3 regions of the Providencia rettgeri genome follow, and region 2 is predicted to be linked to each of the others. Evidence: predicted binding sites of a transcription regulator. Region 2 holds the regulator's gene; each other region holds the start of a gene.
What was found. The regulator PurR, encoded in region 2, represses purine synthesis genes. The targets are predictions, from matches to a motif close to CANGCAAACGTTTGCNTG.
Positions count from the first base shown of each region.

Region 1: glyA (serine hydroxymethyltransferase) is a predicted target of PurR. The motif match lies at 2,302-2,319, and genes of this name have one in related genera.
Region 3: purE (5-(carboxyamino)imidazole ribonucleotide mutase) is a predicted target of PurR. The motif match lies at 3,831-3,848, and genes of this name have one in related genera.

Region 1 is NZ_CP163512.1:910,248-915,308, reverse strand. Features, by position in the region: gene AB6N04_RS04145 (3-phenylpropionate MFS transporter) at 1-861, opposite strand, end outside; gene glyA (serine hydroxymethyltransferase) at 943-2,196, opposite strand; gene hmpA (NO-inducible flavohemoprotein) at 2,661-3,860, shown strand; gene glnB (nitrogen regulatory protein P-II) at 4,044-4,382, opposite strand; gene AB6N04_RS04125 (NAD+ synthase) at 4,395-5,061, opposite strand, start outside.
Region 2 is NZ_CP163512.1:1,829,995-1,835,055, reverse strand. Features, by position in the region: gene punC (purine nucleoside transporter PunC) at 1-607, opposite strand, end outside; gene punR (DNA-binding transcriptional activator PunR) at 730-1,635, shown strand; gene purR (HTH-type transcriptional repressor PurR) at 1,793-2,818, opposite strand; gene sodB (superoxide dismutase [Fe]) at 3,414-3,992, opposite strand.
Region 3 is NZ_CP163512.1:502,160-507,220, reverse strand. Features, by position in the region: gene ybcJ (ribosome-associated protein YbcJ) at 1-142, shown strand, start outside; gene cysS (cysteine--tRNA ligase) at 892-2,280, opposite strand; gene ppiB (peptidylprolyl isomerase B) at 2,549-3,043, shown strand; gene lpxH (UDP-2,3-diacylglucosamine diphosphatase) at 3,054-3,779, shown strand; gene purE (5-(carboxyamino)imidazole ribonucleotide mutase) at 3,930-4,445, shown strand; gene purK (5-(carboxyamino)imidazole ribonucleotide synthase) at 4,445-5,061, shown strand, end outside.

The DNA of each region.
Region 1 (5,061 bases), 920 kb from region 2:
TGCCCCCATCATTCCCCAACGAATAATGCCACAAAATGCGGAAAGCAATAGTAAGTTACGTGCACTCCAGCGTCTAAATAGACGGTGGCTAAGCATAAAAACCATCACTTCAGCTACAACACCCAATGACCATAAGTTACCAATAACTAAATCGGAATAACCCGCTTCCTTCCAAAATAGAGACGCAAAACCATAATAAGCGGCATGGGCACCTTGTAATAAGGTTACACAAATTAAAAACCTCACCACATTTTTATCAGCAATCAGTTGTTTGAATGTGACTTTATTGCCATTATCCGCTTTCGCCGCTCCCGTCGGCATGATCGCAGGTTTTAACATTGCGCCAAGCAATAATGCGAGGCAACTGATTATCAAGGCAACCATAATCGACCTATGGCCCCAGACGCCCGCCAAATAGCCCATTAATGAAGAGCCAATAATAAAGGCTATCGAGCCCCATACACGGATTTTGCCATAATCAAATGTAAACTGCTTTTGCCATGTGCCAGCTAATGAGTCCCCTAACGGAACCATAGGCGCGAAAAATAAGTTAAAACCCATCATCACAAAGAGTAGCCATGCCCAGTGGGAGCCAAAGGAAAAAGCAATTGAAAAAATTAAAGAAGAAGCTGCCAATAACCGTATTGCGGTGATTAACTTAGAAGGCTCTTTAACTAATGGTGTGATAAACATCGCCCCCAAAAAACGAGCCGCTAAACCAACCCCAAGCAAAACGCCTATCATTTCAGCATCAATACCCTCACCTTGTAGCCAAACAGACCAAAATGGTAAGAAAATACTGTATGCAAAAAAGTAGGTAAAATAATCAATTGCTAGCCAGCGCGTTGATGGAATGACCATCATTCCTCCCTTTTTTTCAATGCAAAAAACCCGCTTATACTTAACAGTAGAAGCGGGTTTAGGTAACTAAACCTGGTTATATTATGCGTAAACTGGGTATTTTTTGCAGATTGCTAATACTTTTTGTTTCACGCTCTCAATGGTCGCTTCGTCATTGAGGTTGTCTAGAATATCACACATCCAGCCAGCTAGCTCGCGTGCTTCAGCTTCTTTAAAACCGCGACGAGTGATCGCAGGAGAACCGATGCGAACCCCTGAAGTCACAAATGGGCTCTTCGGATCGTTTGGTACGCTGTTTTTGTTCACCGTGATATTAGCACGACCCAGCGCAGCATCAGCGTCTTTACCTGTGATATCTTTGTCAACTAGATCAACTAAGAATAAGTGGTTTTCAGTGCCACCAGAAACAACTTTATAGCCACGTTGTTGGAAAACTTCCACCATTGCTTTCGCATTTTTCGCAACTTGTTGTTGGTACACTTTGAACTCAGGTTCCATAGCTTCTTTCAGGGCTACCGCTTTACCTGCAATCACATGCATTAAAGGACCACCTTGGGAGCCTGGGAATACCGCAGAGTTGATTTTTTTGTACAGCTCTTCATCCCCCCCTTTCGCGAGGATCAAACCACCGCGTGGACCCGCTAACGTTTTGTGCGTCGTTGTTGTCACAACGTGAGCGTGTGGAACTGGGTTTGGATAAACACCGGCTGCAATCAGACCTGCCACATGCGCCATATCTACAAATAAGTAAGCATTGATGCTATCTGCGATTTCACGCATTTTAGCCCAATCAACCACGCCTGAGTATGCTGAGAAACCACCGATAATCATTTTGGGTTTATGTTTTTCAGCTTGCGCTTTGATATCGTCGTAGTCAATTTTGCCGCTTTCATCGATTCCGTAAGGAACGATATTGTACAATTTACCTGAGAAGTTGACTGGGGAGCCGTGAGTTAAGTGACCACCATGAGCTAAGTTCATCCCCAATACTGTGTCACCTGGTTGTAACAGCGCCATGTAAACTGCCGCATTCGCTTGTGAACCTGAATGTGGCTGCACGTTTGCGTAGTCTGCACCGAATAATTCTTTTGCACGGTCAATCGCTAATTGTTCAACCACATCAACATACTCACAACCGCCGTAATAGCGTTTGCCCGGGTACCCTTCTGCATATTTATTGGTTAGCTGAGAACCTTGAGCCTGCATGACTCGTGGACTGGTATAGTTTTCAGAAGCAATTAATTCAATGTGCTCTTCTTGACGTTGTACTTCTTGCTCCATTGCTTCCCATAATTGTGGATCATAGTCTGCAATATTCATTTCACGCTTTAACATTCACTTCTCCTGCCTCAGCAATTCAATAGGTTGACAATCAATTCATCGCAATAGCACACAGTGTAAACTCTTTTTCGCTCTTGAGATAGCCCTAAACAAAAAATATACGCAAACGATTGCATTATTTTTTTTCACCTTATTATCATCACTTCACCTCATTATAAAATAGCTCATATATCAAATTTTGACGTAGGAATATCTGCTATTGCGAGCCCCTTCTCATTATGTGCCTACTTTTGCCCTATTTTATCTGTTTACGTCTTTACATATACCCTTAAATATTATAAGTTGTATTTAAAATACATGTTTATAAATAAGCGTTATGTCTCTCAAAAAAAGTGGCTTTTTTCACAGTTAAATTTAGCTATTACAATGAAAAATAAGTATTTTATTTTTTGATAGCTCAACGAAAACTCAAGAATGCTTCCCAACTGAGAACATGAAATTAATTCAGGAGCACCTGTATGTTAGACAGCCAAACCATCGCGATTGTTAAATCAACCATTCCAGCTATCGCCGCGACTGGGCCAAAACTCACTGCACATTTTTATGACAGAATGTTTAAACAACATCCTGAATTAAAAGATATTTTTAATATGACTCACCAAGCTAATGGCGCGCAACGCGAAGCATTGTTTAACGCAATTTGCGCCTATGCGGTACATATCGAAACCCCAGAAGCATTAATTTCTGCCGTTGAAAAAATCGCCCAAAAACACGCTAGTTTGAATATTAAACCTGAACATTACCCAATCGTCGGTGAAAATTTACTGGCGGCCATTGATGAATTGCTCAATCCTGGCCAAGAAGTGCTTGATGCTTGGGGCAAAGCTTACGGAGTGTTAGCTAACATTTTTATTGATCGTGAAGCTTCAATCTACCAAGAAAATGCAGATAAAATAGGGGGCTGGGCAGGTTTACGCGAATTTAAACTGAAGCAAAAACAACAGCAAAGTGATGTTATCACCAGTTTTGAGTTCGTCCCTGTTGATGGAGAACCCGTGGCTCACTACCGTCCAGGTCAATACATTACGATTTATATCAATCATAAAGGGTTTGCTAACCAAGAAATTCGCCAATACTCTCTAACGACAGCACCGAATGGGCAAAGTTACCGTATTGCAGTGAAACGCGAAGACCAAGGTGCAGTGTCGAATTTCTTACACCAACAGATCAATGAAGGGGACAGTGTTTATTTAGCACCACCATGTGGCGACTTCTTTATTGATGTCGATAATCAAACGCCAGTAACGTTGATTTCAGCAGGTGTTGGTCTAACCCCTATGTTAAGTATGCTAAATCACCTCACACAGCAAGGTCATGATGCAACCATCAATTGGCTACATGCCGCGGAAAATGGTGCAGTTCATGCATTTCGCCACGAAATCCAACAATTGATGGCACAACAAAAAGCAGGGCATTGTGCAATTTGGTTTAATCAGCCGCGTGACAGCGACCGTCTTGGATTTGATTATCAATATGAAGGATTGATGGATTTACAAAAAGTGCGCGAATGGATTGACCAGCCGAATATGCAGTTCTATTTCTGTGGCCCAGTTGGCTTCATGCAGCATATTGGCCAACAATTAATTTCAATGGGGATTAATGAAAATGCAATTCATTATGAGTGTTTTGGTCCTCATAAAGTGCTGACACTCAACTAATAGCTAAAAAATGCGCTTCCCATAAGAAGCGCATTTCCAAAAACGTATCAGTAAAAAGAAACTGCTTTAATGGTGGTGTATTTGATATTCTCGCAATTTAGCGGTAGCGGACTCGCATAATAAGATACACTGTTCTAATCCCATTCCTGTGTATCTTCCGTTACCGCCTTTTCACTCAATGAGTTAAATTGCTTCTTCGTCTTGCTCACCAGTACGGATACGGATAACACGAGCGACATCGTAAACAAAGATTTTGCCATCACCGATTTTACCTGTCTGTGCCGTTTGCATAATGGTTTCAACGCAGTTTTCCACAATATCGTCAGGCACTACAATTTCAATTTTTACTTTCGGTAAAAAGTCGACCATATATTCTGCACCGCGGTACAGTTCGGTATGCCCTTTTTGGCGACCAAACCCTTTCACCTCAGTGACAGTCATCCCAGTGATCCCAACTTCCGCAAGCGCTTCACGAACATCATCAAGTTTAAATGGCTTTATAATTGCATCAATTTTTTTCATAAATAGTTCCTGTTATGACCAGTTTTTGCGGCCAAAACCTGAGGTGATCGGATAACGGCGATCTTTACCAAAATTCCGCATAGTAATACGCGGCCCAACAGGTGCTTGTCGGCGTTTATATTCGTTAAGATCCACCAAACGCACCACTTTGCGGACAACGTCTTTATCAAAACCTAACTTGATAAGGTCATTAACCGATAAATCTTTTTCAACATAGCCTTCTAAGATCGCATCTAAAATATCGTAAGGTGGCAAGCTATCTTGGTCTAGCTGACCTGGCGCAAGCTCCGCTGATGGTGGCCTATCAATCACACGCTGTGGGATAGCTGGCGAAAGCGTATTACGGTATTTTGCTAATTCGAAAACCAGTGTTTTTGGCACGTCTTTTAATACATCAAAGCCACCTGCCATATCACCATACAGGGTTGAGTAACCCACTGCGGATTCACTCTTATTGCTGGTTGTTAGGACTAAACGGCGGCGCTTGTTAGACATCGCCATTAGGATAACAGCACGGCAGCGCGCTTGTAAGTTTTCTTCAGTAGTATCAACCGCAGTACCTTCAAACATAGGGCTTAATTGCGCCATGAATGAATCAAACATCGGTTCAATGGAGACAATATCAAATTCCACACCTAATAGTTCGGCCTGTTCTTTGGCATCATGAATGCTCATTTCT
Region 2 (5,061 bases):
AGATTTTGGTTTGAGGCTGGCTATCATCTTCGTGTTTTTTAACAGAAACATTTTTGAGGAAACATGTCGGTAGCAGTAATAAAACGCCGACAGCCATTAAAATTAAAAAGATAACTTCCCAAGTTTGGTGCTCAAGCACCCATGCGCCTAATAAAGGGGCAAGAGCAGGAGAGAGCGCGACCAATGGCATAATTGAGGCGAAAACTTTTTGCGTGTTAGCTTCATCATAACGGTCAATTACAAGAGCTTGCCATAAAACGGCAGCGGAGCATACGCCAACAGCTTGTAAAAAACGCAAAGTTAACAATTGTGTCGCTGTTGTGACCCAAAAGATAGCTAAACTGCTCACAATAAAGAGAGTTAGGCCAACAATTAATACGGGTTTGCGGCCCAATTTATCTGAAAGCGGTCCCCAAAGAAGTTGAGCAAATGCAAAGCCCGCTAAAAAGATACTGAGAGAAGCACTGATAGCCCCTTCTGTTGTGTGCAAAGAGGTTTGCATTGCACCAAAAGCAGGCAGGTACATATCAATGGCTAAAAACCCCAACATACTTAATCCGGCAAGGTAAATCATAAACCCAGGGGAGTTTTTTTTCACAGTCGTCATAATTATTTACTTATTTGATATTAAAAAAATGTTAACGGTGACGCCATTGTATAGGCTATTTTTTTGTATTGTGAAACGGTAATATTTGGATCTTGCTATCAAAATATTTGAAAGGAGATACTATGTGGTCAGCTCATGCACTAGAAGTGATTGATGCGGTTGCTCGGACGGGGAGTTTTAGTGGTGCCGCAGATGAGTTGCACCGCGTGCCTTCAGCAATCAGCTATACGGTTAAACAAGTTGAAGAATGGTTAGCGGTTCCCTTGTTTGAGCGTCGGCATCGAGATGTCGTCTTAACCGAGGCTGGACTTATTTTTATTAAAGAAAGCCGTTCTGTTATCAAAAAAATGACACAGACACGTCATCAATGCCAGCAAGCGGCGAATGGTTGGCGAGGGCAGTTTAGCATTGCGGTTGACTGTATTGTTAAGCCACAGCGGACTGAGCAACTTATTCTCGATTTTTATCGACACTTTCCTGATATCGAATTGTATATACATTCCGAGGTGTTTAATGGTGTTTGGGATGCATTAGCCGATGGGCGGGTAGATGTCGCTATTGGGGCAACCCGCGCTTCACCGATTGGCGAGCGATACAGCTTTCGTGATATGGGGTTTATGTCATGGATGTGTGTTGCAAGCCCAGATCATCCTTTAGCAAAAATAGGCCATAATTTGACGGATGATCAAATGCGAGAGTACCCAAGCCTCTGCTTAGAAGATACTTCCCGTAGCTTACCCAAACGTGATACTTGGGCGTTAGATAACCAACGACGTTTAGTGGTTCCCTATTGGGAAAATGGGTTGGCGTGTTTAGCGAATGGACTTTGTGTGGGTATGGTGCCCGAGCATCGGGCTGCGCCTCTATGTGCAGAAGGTAAATTGGTGGAGTTGACATTGGCGCAGCCATTTCCATCAAGTCCATGCTGTTTAACGTGGGTAGAAAAAAACACCTCTCCCGCGCTAAGTTGGTTATTGGATTATCTTGGTGATAGTGAAACACTCAATGCGGAATGGTTATCCATTTAAGCTTCGCAATCGACGATGGTCGATTATTCAGACGTGGATAAACACAAGCTGTTTGGCGATAGGTTAGATTGGTTTTGCAAGTTAATGTGTTGATTTTCACCTAATAATACAAAGTGGGAAAAACCGTGTTTTTATCCCACTTTGTCAACAACCTCAATTAGCGACGATAGTCGATAAATGGCCCATCAGCGACCGAACGGCGCTCAACAAGGCGAGGATGAACTTCGATAGTTTGAGCGTCTTCGCGTTTATTCACGATGCGGTCTAGTAACATTGCGAACGCCATTTGCCCCAAACGTTCTTTAGGCTGGTGGATTGTTGTCAATGCAGGGGTGAAATAACGCGCATTTCGTACATTGTCGTAGCCAATGATTGATATATCTTGTGGAACACGTAAGCCCATTTCATCAGCAGCACAAATTGCGCCCATAGCCATAATATCACCACCACAAAAAACGGCGGTAGGGCGCTGTTTGTGGCTTAAAATCTGCATCATCGCTTTATAACCTGACTCAGGCTCAAAATCCCCTTGGACAATCCACTCTTTCTTTAAGGTAATTTTAGCTTCTTCCATGGCTTTTTGGAAACCAGTTAAACGGCCGATCCCTGTATTTCGCTCAAGGGAACCTGGGATCACGCCAATATCACGATGACCTCTATCAATCAGATAACGTCCTGCGAGGTAACCACCGTGGAAGGAGTTATCAATGATGCTATCAGTGAAATCCCCTCGGGATGTTCCCCAATCCATCACAACCATAGGAATATTGCGGTAATCTTCAAGCATGCCAATGAGTGTGTCTGGATATTCGGAACACATCACCAATAGGCCATCGACACGTTTTTGTGCCAACATCTGTAAGTAGGCTTTTTGTTTACCTAAATTATTGTGAGAGTTACAGAGGATCAGTGTGTAGCCTTTTTCATAGCAGCTATTTTCAACGGACTCAATAACCTCAGCAAAATAAGGTGCCTCGCTGGATGTTGCCAGCAAACCAATCGATTTGGTGTGATTTACTTTTAAACTACGGGCAACCGCACTAGGTGAATAATTGAGCGCTTTGATTGCAGCCCAAACTGCCGCTTTAGTGTCATCAGCCACAAAGCGCGTTTTATTAATAACATGGGATACGGTCGTGGTGGAGACGCCAGCGCGTTTTGCCACATCTTTAATCGTTGCCATGGGGGAATAAAACTCCTGACCAACTATAGGTCTCTCTAAGAATTCTAGTTAAAAAATTACCTGCATATTGATGCATAGATCCTTTGCTGGCAATAATTTAGCGATTTGTTGTCGATTTTGTCTGATCTAGCGCAAAAACGAAAGAAATAATTGATGTTATAACATGTGATATAGACACTGGTTTTGCTTTTTTGGATGTGTATACTTAATAGCCTTACTGTTTGTACGGTTATTATTGGCTCAATTTTGTTAGGATGAGAGGAACTCATGGATACAGATTTTAAGTATGGAATTCTAGCTGCACTGGGTACACTGGTGATGATTATCTTTATTGGTGCACATATCTTCTAGTTATAGTTTCATCTTCATCGGATGAATTGCATAAGGGCGAGTATTCACTCGCCCTTATGTTGTTGACAAAGTGGGATAAAAGCGTGGTTTTTCCCACTTTGTGTTATCAGGTGAAAATCAATATATTGATTTTCCTTGTTTATTTTCAAAACCTATCCAACCTGCCGCCAAACATGTTATGTTTGTCAGCAGTCTGAGGGCGAGTATTCACTCGCCCTTACTCTATTTAGAAAACGTATTAATATTATGCTAAGTTTTCTTCTACGAATTTCCAGTTTACCAGTGCCCAGAAATTTTCTAAGTATTTAGGGCGCGCATTACGATAATCGATGTAATAAGCGTGCTCCCAAATATCAACAGTTAACACAGGTTTATCATCACCAGAAATTGGTGTTGCTGCGTTAGACGTATTAACGATAGCTAAACTACCATCGGTTTTTTTAACTAACCAAGTCCAGCCAGCACCAAAGTTTTTGGTTGCTGCGTCGGTAAACTGCGCTTTAAACTCCGCAAAAGAACCAAAGGCTTTATTGATAGCATCTGCAACTTTACCGGTTGGCTCACCACCGGCATTTGGTGCTAAGCAGTTCCAATAGAAAGTGTGGTTCCATACTTGAGCTGCGTTATTAAACACACCAGCGTCAGACGTTTTAATAATTTCTTCTAAAGATTTACCTTCAAAGTTAGTCCCTTTGATTAAGTTGTTTAAGTTAACAACGTAGGTATTGTGGTGCTTACCATAGTGGTATTCTAAAGTTTCAGATGAAATATAAGGTTCTAAAGCATCTTTTGCATACGGTAGAGCGGGAAGTTCAAATGACATGATGTACTCCTTGATTGCTTTTGTATCAAAACATACGGGTGTTTGCTCGTAAAGTGAGCGAAATATTGTGCTTCATTGTTTATCTACAGTTTTTTGCCAAATGGCCTGTATGATCCTTAATATATTAATAGTAACACGATTAACCCTATAAAGGGTAAATGTAATCGTATTAGTAAGGGGGATTGATCTTTGTTGGTCAATTTTTATTCTAATTAATGCCAGTTAGGCAAGGCACGAAGTTCGCCGCCGAGTGAGCCGGGCAGGAGCCTCTCAAGGCAGCATCAAATAAGTGAAACGTGTTTTAATCGAACCCGTAGGGCAGCGTTTAGGCTCAATATTTTATTTAAATAGTCGTCAGTCAGCACGATGAATACATTTAGCTGTTTTTTGACCTTTTTAGCGGTGAGAATCAGCAGTAAAGATAAACAGCCTCTAGTTCCAGCCAATGAAGGTTCTTATTAAAAAAATGACATTAAAAAAGGTGATAGCTGCAAGCAGGTAGATATAAGCCTTAAAAAAAAGGGGGGTTATGTCGGGTTGAACCTGATCTTTAATCATAAAAAATGCAATGAAAACAAAGAATAGGACGATTATAAAAATAGTTATAATAAGGCTGCTGTACATAGGATTTTAATATTAGAAAAATATAATTTTATCCTTATTGCCAAGTTGTGCAAGTACGCTAAGAGGGACAAACGGGTAATCGAAGAGGTCGCTACTTGATAAAAATAATACGAATATTCTATTAATCTCAATTTAATCAATCGGTTATAATTTATGGTGTAGCTCTTATTACGATACGTTTGGATTGTTTCTGACAACTTTTTGGCTGCGGATAATAAATAGTTCCCCCAATTGATAACCTCTAGCTTGTAAAAGAGTGAAGGGGAGGCTATTCAATGAAGGAGGAGAGCTTTCATTGTTAAAGTAGAGGTTAACTTAATTGAGTTGATTTATTGTAACGCTTATAGATAGAAGTAAGGTGATTAGCAAAAAAATAGGCTGAACATGTTGCCGAATAAGCAAAATGGCAGATAGGTAGATGCTGAACTTTAACAATATGCCTTGA
Region 3 (5,061 bases), 1.3 Mb from region 2:
TGAAAGTGGCGCAATGGCAAAAGCCATGATCGCTGAAGGGCTAGTGCAGGTTGACGGCGTAGTAGAAACCCGTAAACGCTGTAAAATTTTGGCGGGTAAAGTTGTCTCTATGGGCGACGAACAAGTCAAAGTTGCAGAGTAAGATTTTGGGTAAATAGGTTAGACTATTTACCCATCTTTCCGTCAAGGAAAGGTATCCTTAGGAGCATACACAAGTATGTGACTAAGGTAACTGAGCGCAGACAACAACGCTGTGGTTTGAAATATGAACAATGACAAATAAAAACGACCAAGTTTGTATCCATCCATACCTAGCCGTTTAATTTTAATTTCTAAGTTCTAAGTTCTAGCGGTACGCTAAAGAGTTCAAATTACAGCTAGGTGTCAAGGGAAGGTATCCTTAGGAGCATACACAAGTATGTGACTAAGGTAACTGAGCGCAGACAACAACGCTGTGGTTTGAAATATGAACAATGACAAATAAAAACGGCCAAGTTTGTATCCATCAATACCTAGCCGTTTAATTTTAAGTTCAAAGTTCTAAGTTCTAGCGGTACGCTAAATAGTTCAAATTACAGCTAGGCGTCAAGGGAAGGTATCCTTAGGAGCATACACAAGTATGTGACTAAGGTAACTGAGCGCAGACAACAACGCTGTGGTTTGAAATATGAACAATGACAAATAAAAACGGCCAAGTTTGTATCCATCAATACCTAGCCGTTTAATTTTAAGTTCAAAGTTCTAAGTTCTAGCGGTACGCTAAATAGTTCAAATTACAGCTAGGCGTCAAGGGAAGGTATCCTTAGGAGCATACACAAGTATGTGACTAAGGTAACTGAGCGCAGACAACAACGCTGTGGTTTGAAATATGACGCGTAGGCGCGTATTTATTTACTTACGACGCCATGTAGTACCTGCCGATGAATCTTCCAATACAACCCCCATCGCCGTCAACGCATCACGCGCTTGATCTGCCAGCGCCCAGTCTTTGCTTTGGCGCGCATCATTACGTTGCTTAATTAATGCTTCAATTTTTGCCACTTCTGCGTCATCTTCACGTTGAGCGCCGCCTTTTAAGAAACTTTCCGGCTCTTGTTCTAGTAAGCCGAGCACGCCCGCCAACTCACGGAGTTCTGCTGCCATACCATTAGCTGCTGCCATATCTTCCGCTTTTAGACGGTTGACTTCACGCACCATATCAAATAACACAGAATAGGCTTCAGGTGTATTAAAGTCATCGTTCATGGCTTCAATAAATCGTGCTTTAAAAGCTTCTCCGCCCGCAGGTTTAGCTGACTGATCTGTACCACGTAATGCCGTGTACATACGTTCTAATGCGCTACGAGCTTGCTTTAGGTTTTCTTCGGTGTAGTTCAGTTGACTACGGTAATGGCCCGACAATAGGAAATAACGTACAGTTTCAGCATCGTAATATTCCAATACATCACGGATGGTAAAAAAGTTATTGAGAGACTTAGACATTTTCTCTCTGTCCACCATAACCATACCAGAATGCATCCAATAATTAACATATGGACCATCATGAGCACAGGTAGATTGTGCAATCTCATTTTCATGGTGTGGGAACATTAAATCCGAACCGCCCCCATGAATATCAAAATGATTGCCTAATGTTTTACTGTTCATTGCCGAACACTCAATGTGCCAGCCAGGACGACCTAAGCCCCATGGAGACTGCCAACTTGGTTCTCCCTCTTTGGACATTTTCCACAGCACGAAATCCATTGGATTGCGTTTCACATCTGCCACTTCGACACGAGCACCCGCTTGCAACTGTTCTAAATCTTGGCGCGACAACAAACCATAATTGGGATCCGTTTTAACCTCAAACATCACATCGCCGTTATCAGCAATATAAGCATGACCTCGTTTAATGAGGCTCTGAGTCAGCTCAATAATTTCATCGATATGGTGCGTTGCACGTGGTTCGCTATCAGGACGTAAAATATTCAGTGCATCAAAATCTTTGTGCATTTCTGCAAGCATACGTGTAGTGAGTTCTTCAACACTTTCATTATTTTCTGCGGCACGTTTAATGATTTTATCATCAATATCCGTCACATTACGCACATAATTCAAATCATAGCCTAAATAACGCAAATAGCGGCTGATTGCATCAAATGCCACAAATGTACGGCCATGGCCGATATGACACAAGTCGTAGATAGTGATGCCACACACATACATCCCAATCTTTCCTGCGTGGATGGGCTTAAACTCTTCTTTTTGACGACTTAGTGTATTAAAAATTTGTAGCATCTGGACTTTTCCATGTAAGTGAAAAATGATTATCGATTTCTATGGGTAAAATACCATGTTATTGAACCCCGATCACCTTAAGAATGCAAGGGTTTACCCTGCCTTTCCTTTTTAAATTCAACCGGTATTTCACACACACCTATTATGCTATAAACCGCAGACAAAACGCACTGTCACTTCAAGTCAGGTTTTATCTGTGATATAAACGTGCAGATCTCAACGCTTTCGCAAGATAGCGCACAAAAAACAATTATTCAGGATAGCTATTATGGTTACATTTCATACCAATCACGGCGACATTGTTATCAAAACATTTGACGATAAAGCGCCAGTCACTGTCGAAAACTTTTTAACATACTGCCGTGAAGGTTTTTACAATAATACCATTTTCCACCGTGTTATTAACGGTTTCATGATCCAAGGCGGTGGTTTTGAGCCGGGCATGGAACAAAAAAACACGAAAGCGCCTATTAAAAACGAAGCAAACAACGGTGTAAAAAACACCCGTGGTACGCTGGCAATGGCTCGTACTAACGATCCGCACTCTGCTACTGCACAATTCTTTATCAACGTTGTTGACAATGACTTCTTAAACTTCCGTTCAGAGCGCCCAGACGGCTGGGGTTACTGTGTATTTGCTGAAGTGGTTGAAGGTATGGACGTGGTTGATAAAATTAAAGGCGTTCCAACTGGTCGTAGCGGTTTCCACCAAGACGTTCCTCGTGAAGATGTTGTGATCGAAAAAGTGACTGTCAGCGAGTAATCCTGATCTTATGTCCACTTACATCATTGCAGATCTGCATTTGAGTGAAGATGAACCGGCGATCACCGCCGGTTTTATCAATTTTATTCAACAACAAGCTATTCACGCAGACAGCCTGTATATTCTCGGTGATTTCTTCAATTACTGGGTGGGCGATGACGATGATAATCCCCTTCATCAACGTGTTGCCAATGTATTGAAACAGCTCACAGAAAAGGGCATTCCTTGCTATTTTATTCATGGTAACCGTGATTTTTTAATTGGCAAACACTATGCCAAGCAATGTGGCATGACGATTTTACCGCAAGAAACTGTTCTCGATATTTATGATAAGCGCATTTTGATTCTACACGGTGATACTCTATGCACCGACGACATGGCCTATCAAAACTACCGTAAAAAAGTCCATACCCCTTGGATCCAACGCCTATTTCTCACACTTCCTCTCTTTATTCGCCGTCGGATAGCGCAAAAAATGCGTAAAAATAGCCAGTATGCCAGTAGCATGAAAGCCGAATCCATTATGGATGTTAATCCGCAAGCGGTGGTTAATGCATTAAAAAAATATCAAGCGCAATGGATGATCCATGGTCATACCCACCGCCCTGCCATTCACGAAATCAACATTGGTGGTAAAGTGCATTTTCGTGGCGTATTGGGTGCATGGCACCATGAAGGTTCCGCCTTTGTTATCAATGAACAAGGTATCGAGTTAATTTTTTTCCCTTTCGAATAACAGTGACGTAAGTTGTTGGTTGTTAGCATGTCTGTTTGCTTACTAATTAATCACGCAAACGTTTTCCTTGCTGCTTTGTCGTGATATGATCGGCACAATTCAATTCTCCACCTTCGGGTGACGTTTTTTTTCAATACAGGAAAGCACTCAATGACTGCCCAAGCTTCTGCTCAATCTGCGGCAAAAATCGCCATTGTTATGGGTTCAAAAAGTGATTGGACGACCATGCAGCACGCTGCTGATGTATTAACCGAGCTCCAGATCCCTTTTCACGTCGAAATTGTCTCTGCACACCGTACACCTGATAAACTGTTTTCTTTTGCAGAAACCGCCAAAGAAAGAGGCTTTGATGTGATTATTGCAGGAGCAGGTGGGGCTGCTCACCTACCGGGTATGCTCGCCGCTAAAACATTAGTGCCTGTTTTTGGTGTTCCTGTACAAAGCGCCGCACTCAGTGGGGTTGATAGTTTATATTCTATCGTCCAGATGCCAAAAGGGATCCCTGTCGGCACACTTGCTATTGGCAAAGCGGGGGCGGCGAATGCGGCATTGTTAGCTGCACAAGTATTAGCCATCAGCGACTCAAACATTTTTAACCGTTTATCCATATGGCGCGAAGCACAAACCAATGATGTACTTAATAACCCAGACCCGAGGGATGCATAATGAAACCCGTTTGCGTACTGGGTAATGGCCAACTTGGCCGTATGCTGCGCCAAGCAGGGGAACCTTTAGGTATCGCTGTGTTCCCTGTCGGACTGGACGCAGAGCCTGAAGCCGTTCCTTATCAGCAAAGTGTTATTACTGCTGAAATCGAGCGCTGGCCTGAAACACCATTAACCAAAGAATTAGCCCGCCACAATGCGTTTATCAACCGAGATATTTTCCCGCGTTTAGCTGACCGATTTCCACAAAAAAGCCTATTTGATAGCTTAAACTTAGCAACTGCCCCGTGGGCTCGACTCGACTCCCCTGATCAGTGGCCCGAATTGTTTGCTAAGTTTGGTGATTTTTTGATCGTCAAACGCAGAATTGGCGGCTATGACGGGCGTGGGCAATGGCGTGTACGCCCGGGTGATGAAATCAATCTGCCTGCTGAAATCTATGGTGAATGCATTGTTGAGCAAGGGATCCCTTTTGATGGCGAAGTGTCCGTTATTGGTGCACGTAATGCTGCGGGGGACTCGGTTTTTTACCCGATTACGCACAACCTACACCAAGAGGGGATTTTGCGCACTAGCGTTGCTTTTCCAAAGTCCACCAATCCTCAACAAGCACAAGC